DNA from 3 places in the Nocardiopsis sinuspersici genome. Region 2 is predicted to be linked to each of the others. Evidence: riboswitches for the same ligand, from Rfam matches in the RefSeq annotation. Region 2 holds a riboswitch; each other region holds the start of a gene.
The links. Region 2 has a riboswitch for thiamine pyrophosphate ahead of thiO (glycine oxidase ThiO). Riboswitches for the same ligand answer to the same signal wherever they lie in the genome.
Positions count from the first base shown of each region.

Region 1: it holds a riboswitch for thiamine pyrophosphate, as region 2 does, so the genes downstream of both, thiD (bifunctional hydroxymethylpyrimidine kinase/phosphomethylpyrimidine kinase) here and thiO (glycine oxidase ThiO) in region 2, are expected to answer to the same signal.
Region 3: it holds a riboswitch for thiamine pyrophosphate, as region 2 does, so the genes downstream of both, NOSIN_RS01325 (ECF transporter S component) here and thiO (glycine oxidase ThiO) in region 2, are expected to answer to the same signal.

Region 1 is NZ_MCOK01000001.1:700,313-708,207, reverse strand. Features, by position in the region: gene NOSIN_RS03015 (acyl-CoA synthetase) at 1-825, shown strand, start outside; gene NOSIN_RS03010 (DUF368 domain-containing protein) at 1,321-2,250, shown strand; gene NOSIN_RS03005 (DedA family protein) at 2,270-2,959, shown strand; TPP riboswitch at 3,063-3,161, shown strand; gene thiD (bifunctional hydroxymethylpyrimidine kinase/phosphomethylpyrimidine kinase) at 3,150-3,953, shown strand; gene NOSIN_RS02995 (alanine/glycine:cation symporter family protein) at 4,043-5,464, opposite strand; gene NOSIN_RS02990 (DUF6457 domain-containing protein) at 5,672-5,923, opposite strand; gene NOSIN_RS02985 (glycosyltransferase family 4 protein) at 6,180-7,391, shown strand; gene NOSIN_RS02980 (pyridoxal phosphate-dependent aminotransferase) at 7,384-7,895, opposite strand, start outside.
Region 2 is NZ_MCOK01000001.1:3,175,487-3,183,381, forward strand. Features, by position in the region: gene NOSIN_RS13630 (DUF418 domain-containing protein) at 1-1,252, shown strand, start outside; gene NOSIN_RS13635 (SDR family oxidoreductase) at 1,309-2,202, shown strand; gene NOSIN_RS13640 (zinc-binding dehydrogenase) at 2,362-3,369, shown strand; gene thiE (thiamine phosphate synthase) at 3,392-4,066, opposite strand; gene NOSIN_RS13650 (helix-turn-helix domain-containing protein) at 4,376-4,753, opposite strand; TPP riboswitch at 4,879-4,990, shown strand; gene thiO (glycine oxidase ThiO) at 4,959-6,230, shown strand; gene thiS (sulfur carrier protein ThiS) at 6,233-6,448, shown strand; gene NOSIN_RS13665 (thiazole synthase) at 6,451-7,230, shown strand; gene pknB (Stk1 family PASTA domain-containing Ser/Thr kinase) at 7,704-7,895, shown strand, end outside.
Region 3 is NZ_MCOK01000001.1:299,015-306,909, forward strand. Features, by position in the region: gene treS (maltose alpha-D-glucosyltransferase) at 1-420, opposite strand, end outside; gene NOSIN_RS01315 (alpha-1,4-glucan--maltose-1-phosphate maltosyltransferase) at 530-2,500, opposite strand; gene NOSIN_RS01320 (transglycosylase domain-containing protein) at 3,240-5,495, shown strand; TPP riboswitch at 5,596-5,703, shown strand; gene NOSIN_RS01325 (ECF transporter S component) at 5,818-6,432, shown strand; gene NOSIN_RS01330 (ABC transporter ATP-binding protein) at 6,436-7,895, shown strand, end outside.

The DNA of each region.
Region 1 (7,895 bases), 2.5 Mb from region 2:
GCCCGCCACCTGCTCACCGAGCCCGGGCTGTGCCCCGAGCTGAGCTCGGTGCGCTCCGGCGGCACCCCGCTCACCCCGGCGGTGCGCGCGCTGTGGCACGCCTGGCGCGAGGACGTGGCCCTGGCCGACTCCTACGGGGGTTCGGAGACGGGCGTGTGCGGATCGGCGACCGGAGCCGAGCGGGACGGCGGCCGGGAGGGGGCCGAGGTCCTGTCCGGTGCCTCCGACAACCGCAGCTTCACCATGGGCGGCAGCATCGCGGTGCTGGACGACTCCCTGCGCCCGCTGCCGCCGGGTTCCCCCGAGGTGGGGCGGATCGCGCGCACCGGCCGGATCCCGCTGGGCTACTACAACGACCCCCTGGCCACCGCACGCACCTTCCCCACCGACGGCGAGGGCCGCCGCTGGGCACTGTCGGGCGACTTCGGGACCCGGGCTGCGGACGGCTCGATCGTGCTTCTGGGCCGGGGCAGCGTGGTCATCAACACCGCCGGGGAGAAGGTCTACCCGGAGGAGGTGGAGGCCGCGCTGAAGGCCCACCCCGCGGTGGAGGACGCCATCGTGGTGCCCGCCCCCGACGAGCGGCTCGGGCAGCGGGTGACCGCGCTGGTCTCGCTGGCTCCGGGCGCGCGGCTGGAGCAGGCCGAACTGCGCGCGTACTGCCGTGTGCGGCTGGCGGGGTTCAAGGTGCCGCGGACCGTGCACTTCGTGGACCGGGTCCGTCGTACGGCGGTCGGCAAGCAGGACTACCGGTGGGCGGCGTCGGTCGCACGGGTCGACACGGCGGCTCCCGACCCGGTCGGGCCGGACCCGCTCGCGCGCTGAGGGGCCCGGTCCCGGGACGGCCTTGCTGACCCGGACCGCACGACCTCGGGCGGCGCGGCCTCGGGCGGCGCGATCCCGGGTTCCGCGCCCCGGGGCCGCGAAGCCCCAGGCTGCGGGGCCGCGCACCCCTCCGCTGCGGAACTCCACACCCCGGCGGTAGGGAGTCCTTCATTTCGGGCACAGCGTCAATATGCTCTTACCCAGCCGAAACAGGGGTTCGGCGCCTTCCGGACCACTCCCCGCCCGTCCCGCCACCGCTAGACTGACGACTCCTGGTTCCGGGCCTCACGGTCTCTTCTCCCCCGCCCCGGCCTGGTCGGTGCGTCCGGCCGGTGTCGGCGGACCCCATCGCGTGTCCGGTCGGGACCGTGGATCACATGGACAACCCCTGACCCACCCTCCACCCGTGCACACAGTGCGCGTGCGGTGGCACCACTAGGACGGAGGACGGCGCCCTCGCCCGGGTTCCGGCCCGTGCGGCGCCCAACAACCCAGATGCCAAAGTCAGTAGGCAGCTACATCTTCAACGCGGTGCGCGGCGGCGCGGTGGGAGCCTCCGAGGCCCTGCCCGGCATCAGCGGCGGCACGGTCGCCCTGATCGTCGGCCTCTACGACAAGCTCATCGGCGGCGCGGGCCACATGGTCAGCGGCATCAAGCGCTACGTCACCGACGTCCCGCGCGGCCGCGGCAGGGAACGGGCCCGGGAGCAGTTCCGCCAGGTGGACTGGAGCGTGCTGATCCCCGCCCTGGTCGGCATGGTGGTCTTCCTCGGCCTGGCCGCCATCCTGCTCGCCCCGCTGGTCGAGTCCTACTCCCAGTACGCGTACGCGCTGTTCTTCGGCCTGGTCCTGGCATGCCTGTGGATTCCCTACACCGGCGCGGGCAGGAAGTGGCGGGCCTGGCACTACCTCGTCGCCCTGGTGTTCGCCGCCGGCGCGTTCCTCCTCACCGGCCTGCCCGGCGCGAACCTGCCCACCCACCCGGTGGTGGTCTTCCTCGCCGCGTCCGTGGCCATCTGCGCGCTCGTCCTGCCGGGCCTGTCCGGTTCGTTCATCCTGCTCACCCTGGGCCTGTACGAGCCCACGATCAGCGCGGTCGGCGACATGGACGTCGCCTACCTGGCGGTGTTCGCGCTGGGCGCGCTCACGGGCCTGTCGGTGTTCGTGAAGATCCTGCAGTACCTGCTGGAGAACTTCCACCACCTGACCCTGGTCGTGCTCACCGGTCTGATGGCCGGTTCGCTGCGCGCCCTGTGGCCCTGGCAGACCGAGGAGCGCGTCATCCTGACTCCCACCGAAGTCCCGGTCACGGTGGTGTTCATGGTGGTCGGCTTCGCCGTGGTGACGGCGGCCATCGTGTGGGAGCGCCGCAAGCGCGGCCAGGATGTGGAGACCGAGCACCACCAGGTGCCCACCCGCGTCTGAGAACGGGAAAGACGGCCTCATGGCGACGAATCCGTGGACGGCGGCCCCTGCGGCGGAGGGGTCGGCCCACCAGTACGAGGGCTTCATCGGGTGGATCCTGAACCTGATGGACACCCTGGGCGAGCCGGGCGTGGGCGTGGCCCTGTTCATCGAGACGTTCTTCCCCCCGGTGCCCAGCGAGGCGGTCCTGCCCGGTGCTGGTTTCCTCGCCTACTCCGGGGAGATGAACGTGTGGCTCGCCATCCTGTGGGCGACGGTCGGCGGCCTGCTCGGCGCGTGGGGCTTCTACGCCGCCGGCGCGCTCCTGGGCCGTGACCGCACGGCGCGGCTGGTCCGGAGGACTCCGCTGCTGGAGATCGAGGACTTCCACAAGGCCGAGCGCTTCTTCGCCCGGTTCGGCGGCCTCGCGGTCCTCCTGGGCCGGTGCGTGCCCGTGGTGCGCAGCTTCGTCTCCATCCCCGCCGGGATCGAGCGGATGCCGCTGTTCCGGTTCTCCGTGTACACGGTCGTCGGTTCCGCGGTGTGGAACACGATCTGGATCGGTCTCGGCTTCGCCTTCGGGCCGGCCATCGAGCCCGTCCTGCTCCAGTGGAGCGGCATCATCAGCAATCTCGTGATCGCGGTCACCGGCCTGCTGGTGCTGTGGTTCGTCCTCGCCCGCCTCCGTAAGCTGGCCAGGGCCCGCCGTTCCGAGGACACCTCCACCTGAGGGCCCGGGGGAGCGCCCCGGCTCCGGGCGGCGCACGCCCTCGGGATACCCTCCCTGGAGAACACCCACAGACGCATACCGAGGTGGGGGCCGCAGCGGCGGCCCCCACGGCGCGGGGTGCCGGGACACCGTCCCGGCTGAGAGCACACCCGTCGAACCTGCCCTAGTTAGCACTAGCGAAGGAACGCCCATGAGCGCGTACAACATCGTGTCCGTCGCCGGCAGCGACCCCAGCGGGGGCGCGGGGATCCAGGCCGACCTCAAGGCCTTCTCCGCGCACGGGACCTTCGGGATGACCGTGGTCACCGCGCTGACCGCCCAGTCCACACGCGGTGTCACCGGGGTCCACCCGGTCCCGGCCGAGTTCGTCGCCCACCAGATGGACACCCTCTTCGCCGACGCCACCGTGCACGCGGTCAAGGTGGGCATGCTGGGCACCTCCGAGGTCACCGAGGCGGTGGCCGAGGCGATCGGGCGCCACGCGCTTCCGAACGTGGTGGTGGACCCGGTGATGGTCGCCAAGAGCGGTGACCGGCTGCTGGAGTCCTCCGCCGTCGAGGCGCTGCGGAGTGAGCTGCTGCCCCGCGCGGACCTGATCACCCCGAACCTGCCCGAGGCCGCCGACCTGCTGGAGGAGCCCGAGGCCGCCGACCTGGCGACGATGCGCGCCCAGGCCGCGCGGCTGCTGGAACTGGGGCCGCGCCGGGTCCTGCTCAAGGGCGGTCACCTGTCCGGCGGGGAGAGCGTCGACGTCCTGGCCTCCCGGGGCTCCGACCCGGTCGAGTTCCGCGCCCCGAGGGTGGCCACCCGCAACACGCACGGCACCGGGTGCACCCTGTCCTCCTCGATCGCGGCCCTGCTGCCGCAGCGCCCGGACGTGGCCGCGGCCGTCGGGGACGCCAAGGCCTACCTGACCGAGGCGATCCGGCGCGCCGACGAGATCGACGCGGGCGGCGGCCAGGGCCCGGTCCACCACTTCCACGCCTGGTGGTAGCGGGCGCCGCCTCCGGCGGCCGCGCGACGACACGAGGGGGGACCGGCTCCGTGCCGGTCCCCCCTCCTCGTGCGCGGTGGGCTATCCGCTCACGTCTTGCTCACGTCCTCCATGACCTTGCTCGGGTCCCTCCAGTCCGGGTGGTCGAAGAACTTGCGCGTCTCGGCCACGACGATCGGGGACAGCAGCAGGAGCCCGATGAGGTTGGGCAGCGCCATCAGTCCGTTGGCGATGTCGCTGAACAGCCACACGGAGTCCAGGCTGGCCACCGCACCGATGAAGATGACCGCGATGAACACCAGGCGGTAGGGGGTGATCATGCGGCTGCCGCCCAGGAACTCCACGCACCGCTCGCCGTAGTAGGCCCATCCGAGCAGGGTGGTGAAGGCGAACACGGCGACCGCGATGGCCACGACGTAGGCGCCGGCCGGGGCGAGCGCGGGGCTGATCGAACCCAGGCCCTCGGTGATCGCGTAGGAGGTCATCAGCGAGCCGTCATCGCTGTTGGCGGCGCTCCAGGCGCCGGTGACGATGATGACCAGGCAGGTCATGGTGACCACGATGATGGTGTCGATGAAGGTCTGGGTCATCGAGACCATGGCCTGGCGGACCGGCTGCCTGGTCCTGGCCGCGGCGGCGGCGATGGCGCCGGTGCCCAGGCCCGACTCGTTGGAGAAGATGCCGCGGGCGAAGCCCTGCTGGATGGCGAGCATGAAGCCCGCGCCGGCGAAGCCGCCCGCCGCGGACGTGCCGGTGAAGGCGTCGGTCACCACGAGCTGGAGCGCCGGCAGGATGGCGTCCCAGTTGACGGCCAGGATGACCAGGCAGATGCCGACGTAGAGGACGATCATGAGCGGCACGAGCGCGGAGGCGACCCGGCCGATGCTCTTGATACCGCCGAGGATGACGGCTCCCGCGAGCAGCATCAGGATCAGGCCGACCATCCACGGGGCGAGCGGGGTGACGCTGGTGATCTGCTGGGAGACGGTGTTGGACTGCGTGCCGTTGCCGATACCGAAGGCGGCGATGGAGCCGAAGACCGCGAAGGCCACGCCCAGGGTGGTGCCCAGACCGCCGCGGATCCCGTACTTGAGGTAGTACATCGGTCCGCCGCTCTGCTCGCCCCTGTCGTTGGTGCGGCGGAACTTCACGCCCAGGAGGGCCTCGCTGTACTTGGTGGCCATGCCGAGAAGGGCGACGATCCACATCCAGAACAGCGCGCCGGGGCCGCCCGTGCCGATGGCGAGCGCGGCACCACCGATGTTGCCGACGCCGACGGTGGCGGCGAGGGCGGTGCTCAGGGCCTGGTAGTGGGAGATGTCGCCCTCGACGGACTCGTCCTCCTTCCGGCGGACGAAGGCGAGCCACAGCGCGTGCGGCAGGCGGAAGAGCTGGAGCAGGCGCAGTCGGATCGTGAGGAACAGCCCGACACCGGCCAGCAGCGGGATGAGGACGAAGGGTCCCCAGATGATGCTGCTGACGATGCCAGCCATTTCGAGGAGTTGGTCCACAGGGGATCTCCCTATCGGTGAGTGGGTGGGGACGGGGCCGCCGGTGTCTCGGTGCGGGGAGTTCGGGCACCCTTGCGATCGCGTCGGCACTGGTGGAGGCCTGGCGATACCGGCAAAGAATCGCACCGACGCGTAACGAACGAATCACGCCTGTTCCACATGCCGGTTTCTTCGTGTGCGCACGCGTCTTCTCCCGCGTGCGCGCGCTCAGACACCGCCCTCGTCGTCCTGGGCCAGGGCGAGCCTGCTGAGGACGGCCGCGGCCTCGTCGGGGTCCGCTCCCCGCCCCACCGCCACGCCGAGGAGATAGGTGGTCAGGGGCGCCGCGGGCCGGGCCACGGAGTGGGCGGCGTCCCTCGCCAGGTCCAGGACCCGATCGACGTCCGCTTTCCGGAACGGCTCCGTACCGGTCAGATCCAGTTCTCTTCTGACCACTTCCGCCCATTCGGTGAGGGTCACCGTATGACTCCTTAGAGAGCACGTCGATTGCGTCAGCCGATCATAGCCATCGGCGGATCACCCGGCGGCAACACTGGCGCCGGAGCGCCGTCACCGCCCGCTCGGTCGGTCCACGCCCGGTCTTCGGACGCGGTTCTCCCACGCCCCGACCGGGATTCACCCCCCGAGCCTAACGTCGGAGGCAGCCGTCCCCCCGGCGTTGGGAGCCACTCGCATGTCCCCGACCGAGACGCGCGGACCACTCCGCGTGGCCATCGTGACAGAATCCTTCCTTCCGCAGGTCAACGGGGTGACCAACTCCGTGTGTCGTGTCGTCGATCTGCTGGCCGCACGGGGCCACGAGGTCCTGGTGCTGGCCCCCGGACCCGGCCCCTCCTCCTACGCGGGCTTCCCTGTGGTCCGCATGCCCTCCATGCCCCTGCCCTTCTACCGGGACTTCCCCGTGGGGCTGCCCGCCCGGCGCACGATGACCGCGGCGATCCGCTCCTTCTCCCCCGACGTCCTGCACCTGGCCTCGCCCGCCCTGTTCGGCTCGGCGGCCGTGGAGACCGCACGCAGGTGGGCGCTGCCGACCGTGGCCGTGTTCCAGACCGACCTGCCGGGTTTCGCCGGTCGCCACCGCGTGCCCGGCGGGGAGGCCCTCTGGTCGCTGCTGCGGCGCACCCACGCGGCCGTGGACCGCACGCTGGTGCCGTCCTCGGCCACCATGGAGGCGCTGTCCGCCCGGGGGTTCCCGCGGCTGGACCTGTGGCGGCGCGGGGTGGACACCCGCCTCTTCGATCCCGCACGCCGCGACGGGGAGCTGCGGCGCCGGCTCGCTCCGAACGGGGAGGCGATCGTGGGTTATGTGGGACGGCTGGCCAGGGACAAGCGGGTGGACCTGCTGGCGCACGTGGCGCGGCTGCGCGGCATCAGGCTGGTCGTGGTGGGTGACGGTCCCGAGCGCGCCCGTCTGCGGCGGCGCCTGCCCGACGCGGTGTTCACCGGTCAGCGCACCGGCGGGGACCTGGCCCGCCTGTACGCGTCCATGGACGTGTTCGTGCACACCGGCGCCGACGAGACCTTCTGCCAGTCCGTCCAGGAGGCCCTGGCCTCGGGGGTCCCGGTGGTGGCTCCGGCCGCGGGCGGGCCGCTGGACCTGGTGGTTCCCGAGCACAACGGGCTGCTGTACGCCCCGGACTCGGTACGCGAGCTGCGGGTGGCGGTGGGACGGCTGGCGCACAACCGCGAGGTGCGGCGGCGGATGGCCGCGGGGACCCGCCCCTCGGTGGAGCACCGTACGTGGGAGGCGGTCGGTGAGCAGCTGCTCGACCACTACCGCGCGGTGATCGCTCCCAGCCGGGAACTGGCCGAGCGCGGCACCGGGGCGGACATGGTTCCGGCCTCCCCCGGAAGGAGCGGCCGGGGGAGGCCGGAAGAGCGCACGTCCACCCCGCCCCCTTCACGGGGCGGACGCGAATCTAGCTGACCGTCTGCGGAGCGGGGGCCCGGGGCCGTGAGAGGGCGGGGTCGGGCGCCTCGGCCAGCAGTTCGTCCAGGACCTCGGCGAGACGGTCCAGGTGGGCGCGGATCCACGGCAGCGCCAGCGGGTCGGTGGCCGCCAGGGCGGTGTAGCGGCGTTCCTCGGTGTCGCCGTAGAGCATGCTGGTGGCGACCCGCATGCGCAGGGCACCGGAGCCCTCTCCGAACTCGGCGGCGGGCAGCACGCCCATCCCGAAGCGCTCCAGCAGCAGCCCGGTCAGCTCCGGGCCGGTGGTCACGCCGTACCGGTCGGCCAGCTGGCCGCGGGCCGGTTCGAGGTCGGGGTAGAGGTAGAACGCCGCCCGGGGCGCGGAGACGGCCGCGCCCGCCCGGGTGAACGCATCGGTGACCGCGCCGGCGACGATGCCGTGCAGGCGGCGGCTGCGGTCGACGTGGTCCCGGAGTTCGGCGGGCTCGGTGAAGGCGTACGCGGCGGCCTCCTGGACGGGGG
Region 2 (7,895 bases):
GGCCGGGGCGGGTGAGCGGGCGCTCGCCCCCGACCTGGCACGCGGGTCCATGCTGCTGTTCATCGCGATCGCGAACACGGCCTGGTACCTGTGGGCGGTCCCCATGAGCGGGATGAGCGCCCACCCGGAACCCGCGGGCGCTCTGGACGCCGTCGCGCAGTTCTTCACCGTCATGGCGGTGGACTCGCGCAGCTATCCGATGTTCGCCTTCCTCTTCGGCTACGGCATGGTGCAGCTGGCCCGGCGCCAGGAGGCCGCGGGCACCAGTGCGCGGGACGTGGACGCGCTGCTGCGCCGCCGCAACCTGTGGCTGCTCGTGTTCGGCTTCGTGCACGCCCTGCTGCTGTGGATGGGCGACGTCCTGGGTGCCTACGGCCTGGCGGGGCTGGTGCTGGGCTGGCTGTTCCTCCGGCGCGCGGACAGGACGCTGCTGGTGTGGGCCGGCGCGATCACCGGGCTGATGCTGCTGCTGTCGGCGTTCAGCCTGGTGGGGCTGGCGTTCACCCCCGCCGACGGCGCCGCATCCCCGGCGCCCGGCCTCGAACAACTGGCCGCCAACATCGGCGAACCCTCGTTGTGGGGCGCCGCGCTGGGCCGTCTGACGGCGTGGCCGCTCGTCGTCCTGGGCCAGGGCCTGCTGGGCCTGGCCGTGCCCACGGCGATCCTGCTCGGCTACTGGGCGGCGCGCCACCGGATCCTGGAGGAGCCGGGGAACAACCTGGCGCTCCTGCGCCTGACCGCGTTCGCCGGCGTCACCGTCGGCTGGCTGGGCGGACTGCCCTCGGCCCTGGCCCAGGTCGGGGTCTGGGAACTGTCCCCCACGCAGGCGAGCATGCTGAGCATGCCGCACATGGTGACCGGTCTGGCCTGCGGGCTCGGGTACGTGTCGCTGATCGCCCTGGCGGCGCGCCGGCTCCAGGAGCGCGGGCGCGGATCCGGCCCGGTGGTGGAGGCGCTGGCCGCGACCGGCAAGCGCTCCCTGTCGGCCTACCTGGCCCAGTCGGTGCTGTGCGCGCCGGTCCTGGCGGCCTGGGGCCTGGGGGTGGGGGCCCACCTGACGTCGTGGTCGATGTTCCTGTTCGCGGTCGGCGTGTGGCTGGTGACGGTGGTGGCGGCCCATGCGCTGGAGCGGGCGGGCAGGCGCGGGCCGGCCGAGGTGCTGCTGCGCCGCCTGGCCTACCGCGGACCGGTCGCGGGAGGCGCGCGGGAGCCGGAGGAGGGCCCGGTCGGCGGCCGTGATCCGAAGGCGTGAAAAAGGGGCGTGCCGGTGAGTGCCCGGCACGCCCTCGTAACGCAGGATGGAGTGTCATGGGCGACGATCACATGACAAACCACACCATAGGGGTGACCGGGGCGACCGGGGCGCTGGGCGGGCGGGTCGCCGCCCGGATCGCGAGGCTGGGGATGTCCCAGCGGCTCATCGTACGTGACATCAACCGCGCCCCGGAGTATCCCGGCAGCAGCGCGGCGATGGCGGCCTACGAGGACACGGAGGCCTTCGAACGGGCGTGCCGGGGGGTGGACACGCTGTTCCTGGTCTCGGCGACCGAGTCCGAGGACCGGGTCGACGTCCACCTGAGCGCGGTGGACGGCGCGATCAAGGCCGGGGTCTCCCGGATCGTCTACCTGTCCTTCCTGCGGGCGGGCCCGGCGGCGACGTTCACGTTCGCGCGCACCCACTTCTTCACCGAGGCGCACATCCGGTCGACCGGGGTGCGGCACACGTTCCTGAGGCCCAGCCTGTACCTGGACCTGCTGCCGGACTGGGTGGACCACGGCGGCGTGGTGCGCGGCCCGGCCGGCGAGGGCAGGGTCGCGTGGGTCTCGCGGGACGACGTGGCGGACGTGGCCACGGCGGTGCTGACCGACCCGATGACCACGCTCAGCTCCGACAACGCCACCTACGACGTCACCGGCCCTGAGGCCCTGTCCCTGGGCGCGGCGGTGGACAGGCTGAGCACGCTCACCGGCCGCCCGGTCCGGTACGTGCCCGAGACCCGCGAGGAGGCGCTGGAGTCGCGCCGCGGCGGCGGCGCCCCCGACTGGGCCGTCGAGGGATGGGTGTCGTCGTACGAGGCGATCGCCTCCGGGGAACTGGACGTGGTCGCGCCCACCGTCCCCGAGCTGACCGGACACCCGGCCCAGTCCATCGAGGGCTTCCTCCGGCGCCATCCCAGTGCCCTGTCACACGTCGCGGTCTGACCCCGGGCCGCCACCCCGCCACCGCCGTGCCCCGCGCGCGGCGGTTCCACCGCCTGCGGGCCGCTGCGCCGCCGGCTTTCTCCACGGCGGCATTGACCTCAAGCATTGTTGAGGAAGAAGGATGTGCGGTGTCGGCGAGGCGGACACGGAGGAGAAGAGATGCGCGCGGTGGTGGTGGACGGATTCGGCGGTCCCGAGGTCCTGGTGGCCCGGGAGGTGTCCGAACCCGAGGTGGGGCCCGGACGGGTACTGGTGGAGGTCGGGGCGTCCAACGTCATGTATCTGGACACCCTGGTCCGGAGCGGCTGGGGAGGGGAGTACTTCCCCGTGTCTCCCCCCTACGTCCCCGGCGCGGGAGTGGTCGGGCGGGTGGCCGCGCTCGGTGAGGACGTGGACCCGGGCTGGACGGACGCCCTGGTGGTCACCGACACCGGGCACACGGACGCGTCGGAGGGGCGTACCACCCTGCCCGTGGACGGATACGCCGAGCGGGCCGCCGTTCCGGAGTCGGCACTGGTCAGGGTGCCCGAGGGGGTGGACCCGAAGGCGGCGCTGGCACTGCTGCACGACGGGCCGACCGCGCTGGCGCTGGAGCGGGCCGCGGCCTTCGGCCCCGGCAGCACCGTCCTGGTCGCCGCCGCCACCGGCGGGGCGGGCAGCCTGGCCGTCCAACTGGCCCGTGCGGCCGGAGCACGGGTCCTCGCCGCGGCCCGGGGAGAGGCCAAACTGGCGCTCGCCCGTGAGCTGGGCGCGCACGAGGCCGTGGACTACTCCCGGCCGGGCTGGGAGAAGCGGGTTCTCGAGCTCACCGGGGGCACCGGGGTCGACGTCGTCCTGGACGGCGCTGGGAGCGCCCTGGGCGAGGCGGCCTTCGGGGCCGTGGCCGACGGCGGACGCTTCATCGGCTACGGAACGGCGGGGGGCCGCTTCTCAGAGGTGGACACCGAGGAGGCCGGGCGCCGCGGTGTCGAGGTACTGGGCCTGTTCGACCTGCAGGCACAGGACCCCGACGACAGGCGAAGCGCCCTGCGGTACATGCTGGAGCTGACCCGCCGGGGCGAGATCACCCCGCACGTAGGGCTGGCCCTGCCGCTGGAGCAGGCGAGCCGGGCGCACGCCGCGCTGGAGGGGCGCACGGTCCTCGGCAAGGTCCTGCTGGTGTCCTGAACCGGGGCCGGGCGCCCGTGCCTCAGCCCTGTCCGGGTGTCCTGGCGGTCAGGCGCCGGCGCAGCTCCGCGGCGGCGGCCCGGGGGTCCGGCGCCTCCGTGATCGCGCGCACGACCACGACCCTGCGGGCACCGGCGTCCAGCACCTGGTCGATGTTGTCGGCGTCGATCCCGCCGATGGCGAACCAGGGGCGGTCGGCGCCCAGGGCCGCGGCCCGCCTCACCAGGTCCAGCCCGGCGGCCGGGCGGCCCGGCTTGGTGGGCGTGGCCCAGGTGGGGCCGACACAGAAGTAGTCGCTGCCGGGGTCCTCGGCGGAGGCGGCCGCGGCGTCGGCGTCGTTGTTGGAGCGGCCGATGAGGGGATCGGCGCCGATGATGTCGCGGGCCATGGGGACGGGCAGGTCGCGCTGGCCCAGATGGAGGACGTCGGCGCGCACGGCGCGGGCGATGTCGGCGCGGTCGTTGACCGCGAGCAGGGCGCCGTGCCGCTCGCAGGCATCCTGCATCACCTCCAGGGCCGCGATCTCCTCCCGGGCCTCCAGGCCCTTGTCCCGGAGCTGGATGATGTCCACTCCCCCGGCCAGGGCGGCGTCGGCGAACTCGGCGAGATCGCCCCGCCCGGTCCGGGCGTCGGTGCACAGGTACAGAAGGGATGTGTCCAGGCGCTTGCGCAGGCTGGTTCCGTGGCTGGTCCTCACACCGCTCACCTTAGGCCCTGAGCCGGGCGGGCCCAAGGGGAGGGAGCGCGACGGCGCGCCCCCCGCAGATTCCGGTCCGAACCGTGTGCGGGGGGCGGGTTCCACGGGAGGAGCCGGGCCGCGACGGGTGCTGCGCCGTAGGCGTCCGCTGAGGATCGCGGCGGGCGACGGCGTGGGCACGGGCCTCAGGCGTGGGCGACGCCGAAGAACCCCGGTCCTTGGCGCCCCGAGCCCTTCGTGAGGAACCACGGCCGGAGGCCGACCGTCGAGGATGGTGGAGGGTGACGGGCGGGCCCGCGGGCACGCGAACTAGAAGGCCATGCTCTGCGCGCGGCGGCGCACCTCGGTGCCCCGGTTCTCACGCATGGCCTGGATGGGCGTGCCCGGCAGGGAGTCGTCGGGTGTGAACAGCCAGCGCAGGGCCTCCTCGGTGGAGAACCCCGCGTCGCTGAGCAGCATCACCGTGCCCGGCAGTCCCTTGACCAGGTCGTGGCCGTCGACGAACGCGGCGGGGATGGACAGCTCACCTCCGCGGACCACGCCCATCAGTCGGTTCTCACGGATCAGTGTCTTGATCCGGTTCGGGCTCACGCCCAGCGGCTGGGCCGCCTCCTTGAGGGTCAGCCACTCGCCGACCAGTGCGTCGATGTCCATGTCGCTTTGTGTCACGGCACCAATCTGCCACATCCCCGCACGTGCGGTGCACCTGTGGCGCGGATGAGACGGCTCTCGGCTCGGAATCCGCCCGTTTCCCGCTCCGGCGGAGGCCCCAGGGCGTGTTCGGCGGACACGCCCTAGAATGGGGACGGACCCACACATCCCGCGGGAGCCGGGTGATACCCGGCTGAGAGGGAGGCTGGCAGCCTCCGACCGCACGAACCTGATCCGGATCATGCCGGCGAAGGGAGGGGAGACCAGCGCCGTGCGCACTTCGAACACCCCCCGCTCCCCCATGGGGCACCCCACCGACGGACGTGCCGGCGACCGCGGCGTCGTCGTGGTCGGCGGCGGCCTCGTCGGGCGTGTCACCGCCTGGCGCGCCGCCCAACGGGGGCTGTCCGTCACCCTGGTCGAACCCGACCCCGTGGCCGACCCGGCCGGGGCCCGCGCCGCCTCCACCGTCGCGGCGGGCATGCTCACCCCCGCCACCGAGGCGGTGTTCGGCGAGGAGCCCCTCATGGAGCTGGGGGTCCGCTCCGCTGCCATGTACGCCGACTTCGTCACCGAACTGGAGGAGGCCAGCGGCCTCGGCGTGGGCCACCGCGCCACCGGCACGCTCCTGGTCGCCTTCGACCGCGACGACCTGGCCGTCCTCACCGAACTGCACGAACTCCACCAGCGCCTGGGCATCGCCACCGAACGCCTGACCAGCCGCGGGTGCCGACGCCTGGAGCCGATGCTGGCCCCGTCCGTGCGCGGCGGCCTCCTGGCCCCCGACGACCACTCCGTGGACCCGCGGCGGCTGCTGCGCGCCCTGGCCGTGGCGGGCGAGCGCGCGGGCGTCACCGAGATCGCCGGGCGGGCCGAGGAGGTCCTCGCCCCCGGCCCGGACGGCACCCGGCTGGGCGTGCGCCTGGACGACGGTCGGCTGCTGCCCGCCGACCAGGCGGTCCTGGCCGCGGGCTGCTGGGGCGACGCGGTCGGGGTCCCCGAGCCGGTGGTCCCGCCGCTGCGCCCGGTCAAGGGCCAGCTGCTGCGCGCCCGGGTGCCCGCCGGTGAGCCGCCGATCGTCGGCCGGACGGTCCGCGGACTCGTCAGGGGCTTTCCGACCTACCTGGTGCCGCGCGCCGACGGCGAGGTGGTCATCGGCGCCACCCAGGAGGAGCTGGGCCACGACACCTCGCTCACCGCCGGGGGGCTGTGGCAGGTGCTCCGGGACGCACGCGAACTCGTCCCCGGGGTGAGTGAGCTGGAGATCACCGAGACCTGTGTGGGCCTGCGCCCGGGCTCACCCGACAACGAGCCCCTGCTGGGCCCCACCCGGGTACCGGGGCTGCACCTGGCCGCCGGGCACTTCCGGCACGGGGTGCTGCTGACCCCGGTCACCGGCGAGGTCATGGCCCGGGCACTGACCACCGGCGTCCTGCCGGAGTACGCCCAGCGCTTCGCCGCGGACCGGGTGTTCGGCGGCGGGGGCACGACGAAGCGGAAGCAGTGGGAGTAGCAGTGGAACTGATCATCAACGGCGACCGCCGCGAGGTTACCGACGACACCACGGTGGAGGCGGTCGTGCGCGACCTGACCGCCGCCGCGAACGGTGAGATCCCCGGCGGTATCGCCGTGGCCGTCAACGACGAGGTGGTGCGCCGCGCCGCGTGGTCCGACAACGCGCTGGGCGCGGGTGACCGCGTGGACGTCCTCACCGCAGTACAGGGAGGCTGAGCATGGCCGAGTACACCGCCCGCGCCGACGACCCGCTCGTGATCGCGGGGACCGCCTTCGGTTCCCGGCTGATCACCGGCACCGGAGGGGCTCCCTCCCTGGAGGTCCTGGAGGAGGCCCTGGTCACCTCCGGCACCGAGTTGACCACCGTGGCGATGCGCCGGGTCTCCCCCGCCACCCAGGGATCGGTGTGGGACATCCTCACCCGCAACAAGATCCGGGCGCTGCCCAACACCGCCGGGTGCTTCACCGCGGCCGACGCCGTACGCACCGCCCGGCTGGGCCGTGAGGCGCTGGGCACCGACTGGGTGAAGCTGGAGGTGGTGGCGGACGAGCACACGCTGCTGCCCGACCCCGTGGAGCTGTTGGAGGCCGCCGAGCAACTGGTGGACGAGGGCTTCGTCGTCCTGCCCTACACCAACGACGACCCGGTGCTGGCCCGGCGCCTGGAACAGCTGGGCTGTGCGGCGGTGATGCCGCTGGCCGCGCCGATCGGGTCCGGGCTGGGCATCCGCAACCCGCACAACCTGGAGCTGATCGTGGAGCAGGCCGGCGTGCCGGTGATCGTGGACGCCGGGATCGGCACCGCGAGCGACGCGGCCCTGGCGATGGAACTGGGCTGCGACGCGGTGCTGCTGGCCACGGCCGTGACCCGGGCCCAGGAGCCGGTACGGATGGCCGCGGCGATGCGCGACGCCGTTCGCGCGGGCCGCGGCGCCCGGCTGGCCGGGCGCATCCCGGTGCGCCGCCACGCCCAGGCGTCCTCCCCCGGGATCGACTAGCGCGGCGGCCGGGAGCAGGCCGGGGAGACCGACGAGAGTTGGGACACTCTCACGGACACACGCATGTGGCCGATGAGATCAAAGTGATTCCTGAAACCGATGTGGCGTTCTGTGCCCCTTCCGACCCCGACGGGAGGGGAACGGAGCGCCGTCGGCCCGGTCCGCGAGGGCGTCGACCGTGGTCAGGGCCGCCCCGCCGAGTGCGGCGTGAGGCGGGTGGTTCACGCCCGGGGCGTTTGGCCCCGTCCCCTACCGTGGAAAAGGTGTGCGCCCCGGCCGCGAGGGCAGCGCGCGCACGAAGACGACCCAGGCGCGAGCATCCCCACCAACGGTGGAGCGGGGCGACGCGACCGTGAACCGCGGGGCAGACTCCGCGCGGGCTTCCGCTATCGTGTCGGTTCGACACCCGGTGTCGGGTACGCGCCACCGGCCGCGACAGCCCGCGCTCCCCGCAGCAAGGACACTACTCCGCCGTGGACATGACGACTTCCGACCCGCTCGTAGGCACCACCCTGGACCGACGCTACTTCGTCGAGTCCAGGATCGCCGGAGGCGGGATGGCGACCGTCTACGTCGCCCACGACCTGAGGCTGGACCGGCGCCTGGCGCTGAAGGTGATGCATCCTTCGCTGGCGCAGGACCCCACCTTCGTCCAGCGCTTCATC
Region 3 (7,895 bases), 2.9 Mb from region 2:
GGTGTGGTTCATGACCAGGTCGGTGATGACGCGGATACCGCGCCGGTGCGCCTCGTCCAGGAGTTCCACGAAGTCGGCGGTGCGTCCGAACTCCGGGAGGATCTTGAAGTAGTCCGAGATGTCGTATCCGCCGTCGCGCAGAGGGGATTCGTACATCGGCAGCAGCCATACGCAGTCGATCCCGAGCCACTGGAGGTAGTCCAGCTTCTGCACCAGCCCGGCGAGGTCACCGGTGCCGTCGCCGTTGGAGTCGAAGAAACCCCGGGCGAGTACCTCGTAGAAGACGGCGTGCTTGTACCAGTGGGGATCACTGGTACCACCGGAGGACATGAGCGGGCCGGTGGCGGCCCCGGTGGCTGGGGCGAGCGGACCGTGTTCGGCGTGACCGTGTCCGCCGGGGCCGGGCTCGTCTTTGCTCATCTACTGCTCCCCACCAAGAATGTTCGACTCGGATCAACAGGCGTTTCGGACATGGGAGGGGCTCCGGCGGAGGTGCGCCGCCGGAACCCCGTGCCCGGTCCGAGGTCCGCTATCTGCCGTTGACGGTGAACACGTGCGCGGGACCGGTCGCGGGGTCGAGCCGGACGTAGTTGTCCGTGCCCCAGGTGTAGGAACGGCCGGTCAGCTCGTCGGTCACCCTGAGCTCCTCCTCTCGCGCGTGGCCGATGGACGGCAGATCCAGGTGCACCGTCGCCTCGCGGGCGTGGTGCGGGTCGAGGTTGACGACGGCGATCACGGTGTCGTCGGGATCATCGGGCCCGTCGCCGGGCCGGTGCTTGGAGAAGCAGAGCAGCTCGGGCCGGTCCACGTGGTGGAAGCGCAGGTTGCGCAGCTCCCGCAGGGCCGGGTGCTCGCGGCGCAGCCGGTTGAGCAGCGTGATGAGTCCGGTGAGGGTCTCTCCGGAGGCCTCGGCGGCGGCCCAGTCGCGCGGCCGGTACTGGTACTTCTCCGAGTGGAGGTACTCCTCGCTGCCCGGCGCGGCCGGGGTGTTCTCGCACAGTTCGAAGCCGGAGTAGATGCCCCAGGTGGGGGAGAGCAGCGCCGCCAGCACCGCGCGCGCCTCGAAGGCGGGGCGGCCGCCGTGCTGGAGGTAGGCGTGCAGGATGTCCGGGGTGTTGGTGAAGAGGTTGGGGCGGAGGTAGTGGGCGCTCTCCCGGCTCAGTTCGGTGAGGTAGTCGGTCAGCTCCTCCTTGCTGTTGCGCCAGGTGAAGTAGGTGTAGGACTGGTGGAATCCGACCTTGGCCAGGGTGCGCATCATGGCGGGGCGGGTGAAGGCCTCGGCCAGGAACAGCACGTCCGGGTGCCTGCGGTCGACGTCGGCGAGCAGCCTCTCCCAGAACGCGACCGGCTTGGTGTGCGGGTTGTCGACGCGGAAGATCCGCACACCGTGGCCGATCCAGTGCTCGACCACGCGCAGGACCTCCGCGTACAGGCCCTCGAAGTCGTTGTCGAAGTTCAGCGGGTAGATGTCCTGGTACTTCTTGGGCGGGTTCTCGGCGTAGGCGACGGAGCCGTCGGCCCGGGTGGTGAACCACTCGGGGTGCTCGGCGACCCACGGGTGGTCGGGCGAGCACTGGAGGGCCAGGTCCAGGGCGATCTCCAGGCCGTGCTCGTGGGCCTCGGCGACGAAGGAGTCGAAGTCGGCGAGGGTGCCGAGGTCGGGGTGGACGGCGTCGTGGCCCCCGTCGGCCGACCCGATGGCCCACACCGATCCGGGCTCGCCGGGGCCGGCGGTCAGGGCGTTGTCGGCGCCCTTGCGGTGGCTGGTGCCGACCGGGTGGACGGGCGGCAGGTAGACCACGTCGAAGCCCATGTCGGCGATGGCGGGCAGGCGCTTGGCGGCGGTGGCGAAGGTGCCCGAGCGCTCCTGGCCGGGGGCGGTACCGGTCTGGGCACCCTCCGAGCGGGGGAAGAACTCGTACCAGGAGCCGAACAGCGCGCGCTCGCGGTGGACGACCACGCGGGTACGCCGGGACCTGGTGACCAGTTCGCGGAGGGGAGCCCGTTCCATCTCGTCGAGGACCCGCGGGGTGAGCGCCGCGGCGAGGCGCTCCATCGGGGGCCGCGAGGGGTCGCGCAGGACCTCGGCGGCCCTGGTGAGCACGGGTTTGCGGGGAACACGGCGACCGGCGCGCGCGAGCAGCCGGGCGCCCTCCTCCAGGACGAGGCCGGTGTCCTGGTCCAGGGGGAGCTTGACCCGGGCGGTGCGGTGCCAGGTGGCGAAGGGGTCGGTCCACGACTCGATCGCGAACGACCACCCTCCCTCGGAGGGGAGGCTGATCTCGGCCTCGTACCGGTCGGTGCCGGGCGCGCGCTCGCGCATGGGGACGAGGCTTTCGCGGCGTCCCCGGGACGAGTAGACGACGACGCCCGCGGCGAGGGAGTCGTGGCCCTCGCGGATCACCGTGGCTCCCACGGTGAAACGTTCTCCGGGGACGGCTTTCACCGGGCCTAGGTCGTTGTCTGGAGAGATGTCGAGTATGGGCAGGCGTCCGATCACTGGCTACACCGTAATTGTCATGATTTGGGCGTTATGGAAGCGTGCCGATTTTCGGCAGGCGGAAATAACCGGGGACTAATCCAAGGCGAGGTGGAGTCAACGAAGTGTCCGGAACTGAAACTGTCCGGATTACGGCTTCGGTGCTCTCCGCTGTCTATCGTCTGCCCTCTTGCGGGGTTTGGCGGAGTGGCCGGGCCGAATAATTTGTGTGATCCTCATCACACTTGCCGTGTGTGCTAAGAGTGAGTATTTTCCGGGTTTCACCTGGGTAAACCTCTCAAAGCGGTCATAAGGCCACACCTGATTCAGGGGTCTCTGTGGTTGTTTTCCGCTGGGTTATGGGGAAATGCCGAAAAACTGATCGGTCATGTTGGGCGGTGTGGAGCGGTGGGTAGGGATGTCCGAATGCACCTCCGGAGCGCGTGGCCGTATTCCGGACACCCGGGCGCGGCCGAATGGCCGTCGGCGCGGTGCTCGCCCCGGTGCGGGCCGTCCCCGGTCGGCGAATCCCTCCGGAAAACGCTCTCCTCTCTCGGTGCCGGGCTTGTGCTGCGTCTGCTTTGTGACTGTTGATGAAACATGTTCGTTCTGAGGTCCTTTGCTGGTGATTGGGGAAGCTTTTCGGTGACACGCCCGTTTTGACGGTTTGCCCTTTGCACCCCTTATGCGAGCGTGGTCTGTGGACGACCCTGCCCGTGTGGTCCGCGGGCCGGGAGGTACACGGCCGTAGGGGGGCGATGTGACGGAGCCGAACCAGCGCCCGCCGCGCGGATGGCGGCGAAACCGGGCCTCGCGGGGAAGGGAGCGCACCGCCTCCCCGCGCGCAGGGCTGCGGAAGGCGGTCCCGAAGCGGTGGGCCGCGGTACCGGGAGTGAGCCGGCGGGTCGCGGTTCTGCGCGGGAGACTGGCGGAACCGGTCCCGGGCGGGACGAGGAAGGACGTGCTCCTGCGTCTGACGGGGACGAGCGCGGTCGCCGGGCTGCTGTCGGCGGCACTGGTCATGCCGTGGGTGGGTGGAGCCGGGCTGGTGGCCAGGGACTCGGCGGCGGCCTTCATGGACATGTCCGGAAACCTGGAGATACAACCCCTGGCAGAGCGGGTCCTGCTCACCGACGCGGACGGCGACCCGATCGCGGAGGTCGCCGAACGCGAGCGCGACGTGGTGCCCCTGGACGAGATGAGCCCCTGGGCGCCGGCGGCGCTCATGGCGATCGAGGACGAGCGCTTCTACGAGCACGGCGGACTGGACCTGCGCGGCACGTTCCGCGCCGCGGTCCGCACCGCCATGGGCAACACCCAGGGCGGGTCCACCATCACCCAGCAGTACGTGAAGAACCTGCTCATCGAGCAGGCCGACGGCGAGGAGGAGGTGGAGGACGCCACCGCGCAGACCCTGGGGCGCAAGGTCCAGGAACTGCGCTACGCCGTCGACATCGAGGAGCGGCTCACCAAGGACGAGATCATGGAGGGCTACCTCAACCTCGCCTACTTCGGTCAGAACGCGTACGGCATCGAGATCGCCGCGCGGCGCTACTTCTCCGTACCGGCCTCGGAACTGGATCCCGCGCAGGCCGCCACGCTCGCGGGAATGGTGCGGGCCCCGTCGTACTACGACCCGATCACCCGCCCCGAAGCCGCCACGAAGCGCCGCAACATGGTGCTGGACCGGATGGTCGACACCGGGTACCTGGAGGCGCAGGAGGCGGAGAAGTACAAGGCCCAAGAGCTGAAGGTGGACGTGACCCCGCGCGGCGGCAGCTGCTTCCACAGCGAGCAGCCGTTCTTCTGCGACTACGTCATGCACTGGCTGAGGGACTCCGACGCGCTCGCCGACACCCAGGAGGAGCGCGACAAGATACTCGAGAGGGGCGGTATCACCGTCCGCACCACGCTCGACACCGACATGCAGAAGGCCGCGGAGAAGGCGATCAAGAAGTACGTCCCCGGGGACGAGTCCACCAAGTTCGCCGCCGAGGTGCTGGTGGAGCCCGGTACCGGACGGGTGCGGGCGATGGCCCAGAACATGAGCTACGGCTTCGACGAGGAACCGGGCAACACCTCGATCAACCTGGCCGTGGACAAGGACGACGGCGGCTCCCACGGCTACCAGGCGGGATCGACGTTCAAGCCGTTCACCCTGGCCGCCGCCCTGGACGCCGGCCTCGGGTACGGCACCAGCTTCAACTCGCCCGAGAGCACGTCGGTCAGCGGGATGAGGAACTGCGAGGGCGGCAGGATGGCCACGTGGAACGTGAGCAACGCCGGTGAGAGCAGCGGGGGCACGCACAACATGGTCAGCGGGACCAAGGGGTCGGTGAACACCTACTTCGCCCAGTTGCAGGAGCGCGTCGGCCTGTGCGAGACCGCGCAGATGGCCGAGAAGCTGGGCATCCACCGCGCGGACGGCGCGGAACTGGGTGTGTGGAACTCCTTCACCCTGGGCGACCAGGAGGTCTCCCCGCTGACCCTGGCCGGCGCCTACGCCACCTTCGCCTCCCGGGGCACCCACTGCGAGCCGACCCCGGTGACCTCGATCAGGTTCGAGGGAGAGGACGGCAGGAAGGTCGAGGTGAAGCCCGACTGCGAGAAGGTGATCGAGACCAAGGTCGCCGACGGCGTCAGCCACCTGCTCCAGCAGACCTTCAAGGGCGGCACCACCAACGGCCTGGGGATCGGGCGCCCGGCCGCGGCCAAGACCGGTACCACCGACAGCGCGGCCTACGCGTGGTTCGCGGGGTACACCCCGAACCTGGTCGGGACCGTGGCGGTCGGCGACATCCGCGGCGGCGAGCAGCACCCGCTCCAGAACGTGAAGATCGGCGACCGCTACTACGGCATGGTCTACGGCGCCACGCTGCCCGGCCCGATCTGGCAGGCCACCATGGAGGAGGCCGTGGACGAGCTTCCGGAGGAGGACTTCGCGCCGTCACCGAAGACCTTCGGCGATCCCTCACCCGGCAGGCCGTCCGGATCCGGCGACGGCGGCGACGCCTGACGCCCTCACGGAGCCGCCGCGGGACCGGGTCGTCCGGGAAAAGACGAGGATCGTGGGGGCGAAAAACCCCACGATCCTCCTTTGTGCCCCATACTGGAGGAAGAACCGACAGGGGAGCGCGTGAGCGCTGAGAGTGCGGCACCCGGCCGCAGACCCTTACACACCTGATCTGGGTCATGCCAGCGAAGGAAGTCGTAGGAACCCGTCACCGGTGGCGTGCTCCCGCGCACCGGCAGTACTCCGGCCGCGCGTGGCACACTCCGTCGGTGCCGCTCTTGGCCACATGGCCCCTCGTCATCCCCCGACGAAGGGACAGCAGGACATGAAGAGGAACAGCACCGCGAGGACCGGTTTCCGGCAGGACGTCCTCGGCCGGCTGCGGAGCTGGCGCACCGTCGACATCGTCGTGGCCGCCGTCATCGGCGTCGCGGTCGGCGTCGTCTTCTGGCTCTGGAACATCGTCTGGTCGGTCACGACCCCGCTGTTCGTGGGATTCCCGCCCGCGCAGGCCGTCGTCTACGGCATGTGGCTGATCTCCGGCGTGCTCGGCGGCCTGATCATCCGCAAGCCCGGAGCCGCCCTGCTCACCTCGGTCGCCGCCGCCTCGGTGTCCGCGGTCCTGGGCACCCAGTGGGGGATCATGGTCATCCTCGACGGAACCCTCCAGGGCATCCTGCCCGAGCTGGTCTTCCTCGCCTTCGGCTACCGGCGGTGGGGCATGGGCGTGGCCGTGCTCGCCGCGGCGGTCGCGGGCGTCTCCCCCGCCATCCGGGACAACATCGCCTACAACGTCACCTGGCCGCTGCACTTCCAGATCGTGTACGGCGTCATCGTGGTGATCAGCGCCGCCGTCATCGCGGGCGTGGGCGCACGCCTCCTCACCACCGCCCTGGCCAGGTCCGGGGCCCTGGCGCCCTTCCCGTCGGCGAAGGGCTGACCCGTGGCGCGGACGAACGGGCGGACCGCCCGTCCCGGCGCGCGCGTGGAGCTGTCCGGCTGGGGCTGGCGGCACTCCGGGCGCGGGGAGCACGCCCTGCGCGGCGTGGACCTGGTCGTCGAACCCGGTGAGCGCGTGCTGCTTCTCGGCGCCTCCGGGGCGGGCAAGTCGACCCTGCTCCACTCGCTGGCCGGTCTGACCGGCCCGGACGGCGCGATCAGCGGCGACCAGGAGGGCAGCCTGCTCGTGGACGGCGAGCCCGCCGACCGGGGGCGGGGCGCGGTCGGCCTGGTCAGCCAGGACCCCGAGACGCAGCTGGTGATGGCGCGCGCGGGCGACGACGTGGCCTTCGGCCCGGAGAACCTGGGGATGGAGCCCGGGCTGATCTGGCCCCGGGTGCACGAGGCCCTGGACGCCGTGGGCTTTCCGTACGGGCCGCGCCACTCCACCGGCGCGCTGTCGGGAGGGGAGAAGCAGCGCCTGGTGATCGCCGGGGCGCTGGCCATGCGCCCCCGCCTGCTGCTGCTCGACGAGCCCACCGCCAACCTCGACCCGGCGGGGGCCGCGCTGGTGCGCGGCGTGCTCGCACGCCTGCTCGCCGAGACCGAGGCGACCATGGTGCTCGTCGAGCACCGCGTGGCCGAGGTGGTCGGCCTGGTGGACCGGGTCGTGGTCGTGGAGCCCGGCGGCGGCGTGGTCGCCGACGGGGACCCGGCCGCCGTGTTCGCCGGGCACGGGCGCTCACTGGCCGCACAGGGGGTGTGGGTGCCCGGGAACGAGCCCTCCCCCGAACTGCCTCCGGCGCCCGGGGGAGGAGCCCTGCTGGAGGCCGTGGACGTGGCCGCGCGCACCCCCTTCCAACTGGGTGTGCGCTCCGCGCCCCGGCGCGTGGTGCTCGACGGCGTGGACGCCACCGTGTCCGCCGGGACCGCGACCGCCCTGACCGGCCCCAACGGTGCGGGCAAGTCCACGCTGCTGACCATGCTGGCCGGGCTGTCCAGGCCCCACCGGGGACAGGTGCTGCCGCGCGGGCCGCTGGCCGGGGCCGACCGGCGCCCCCTCGCGCGCTGGCCCGCCCGGAGGCTGGCCCGGCACGTGGGCACGGTCTTCCAGCACGCCGAGGACCAGTTCGTCACCACCACCGTCCGCGACGAGCTGCGGTTCGCCCCGCTGCGCGCCGGGATGGGTGCGGCCGAGACCGACGCCTGGGTGGACGAGCTGATGGAGCGGCTGCGCCTGACCCGTCTGGCCGACGTGCACCCCTACACGCTCTCGGGCGGGGAGAAGCGGCGACTGTCGGTGGCCACGGCGCTCAGCTCCGGCCCCTCGCACGCGCCCGACGTGCTCGTGCTGGACGAGCCGACCTTCGGCCAGGACACCCGTACGTGGACCGAGCTGGTGGAGCTGCTGGGAGCCCTGCGGGCCGAGGGGAGGGCCGTGGTCATGGCCACCCACGACGGCCT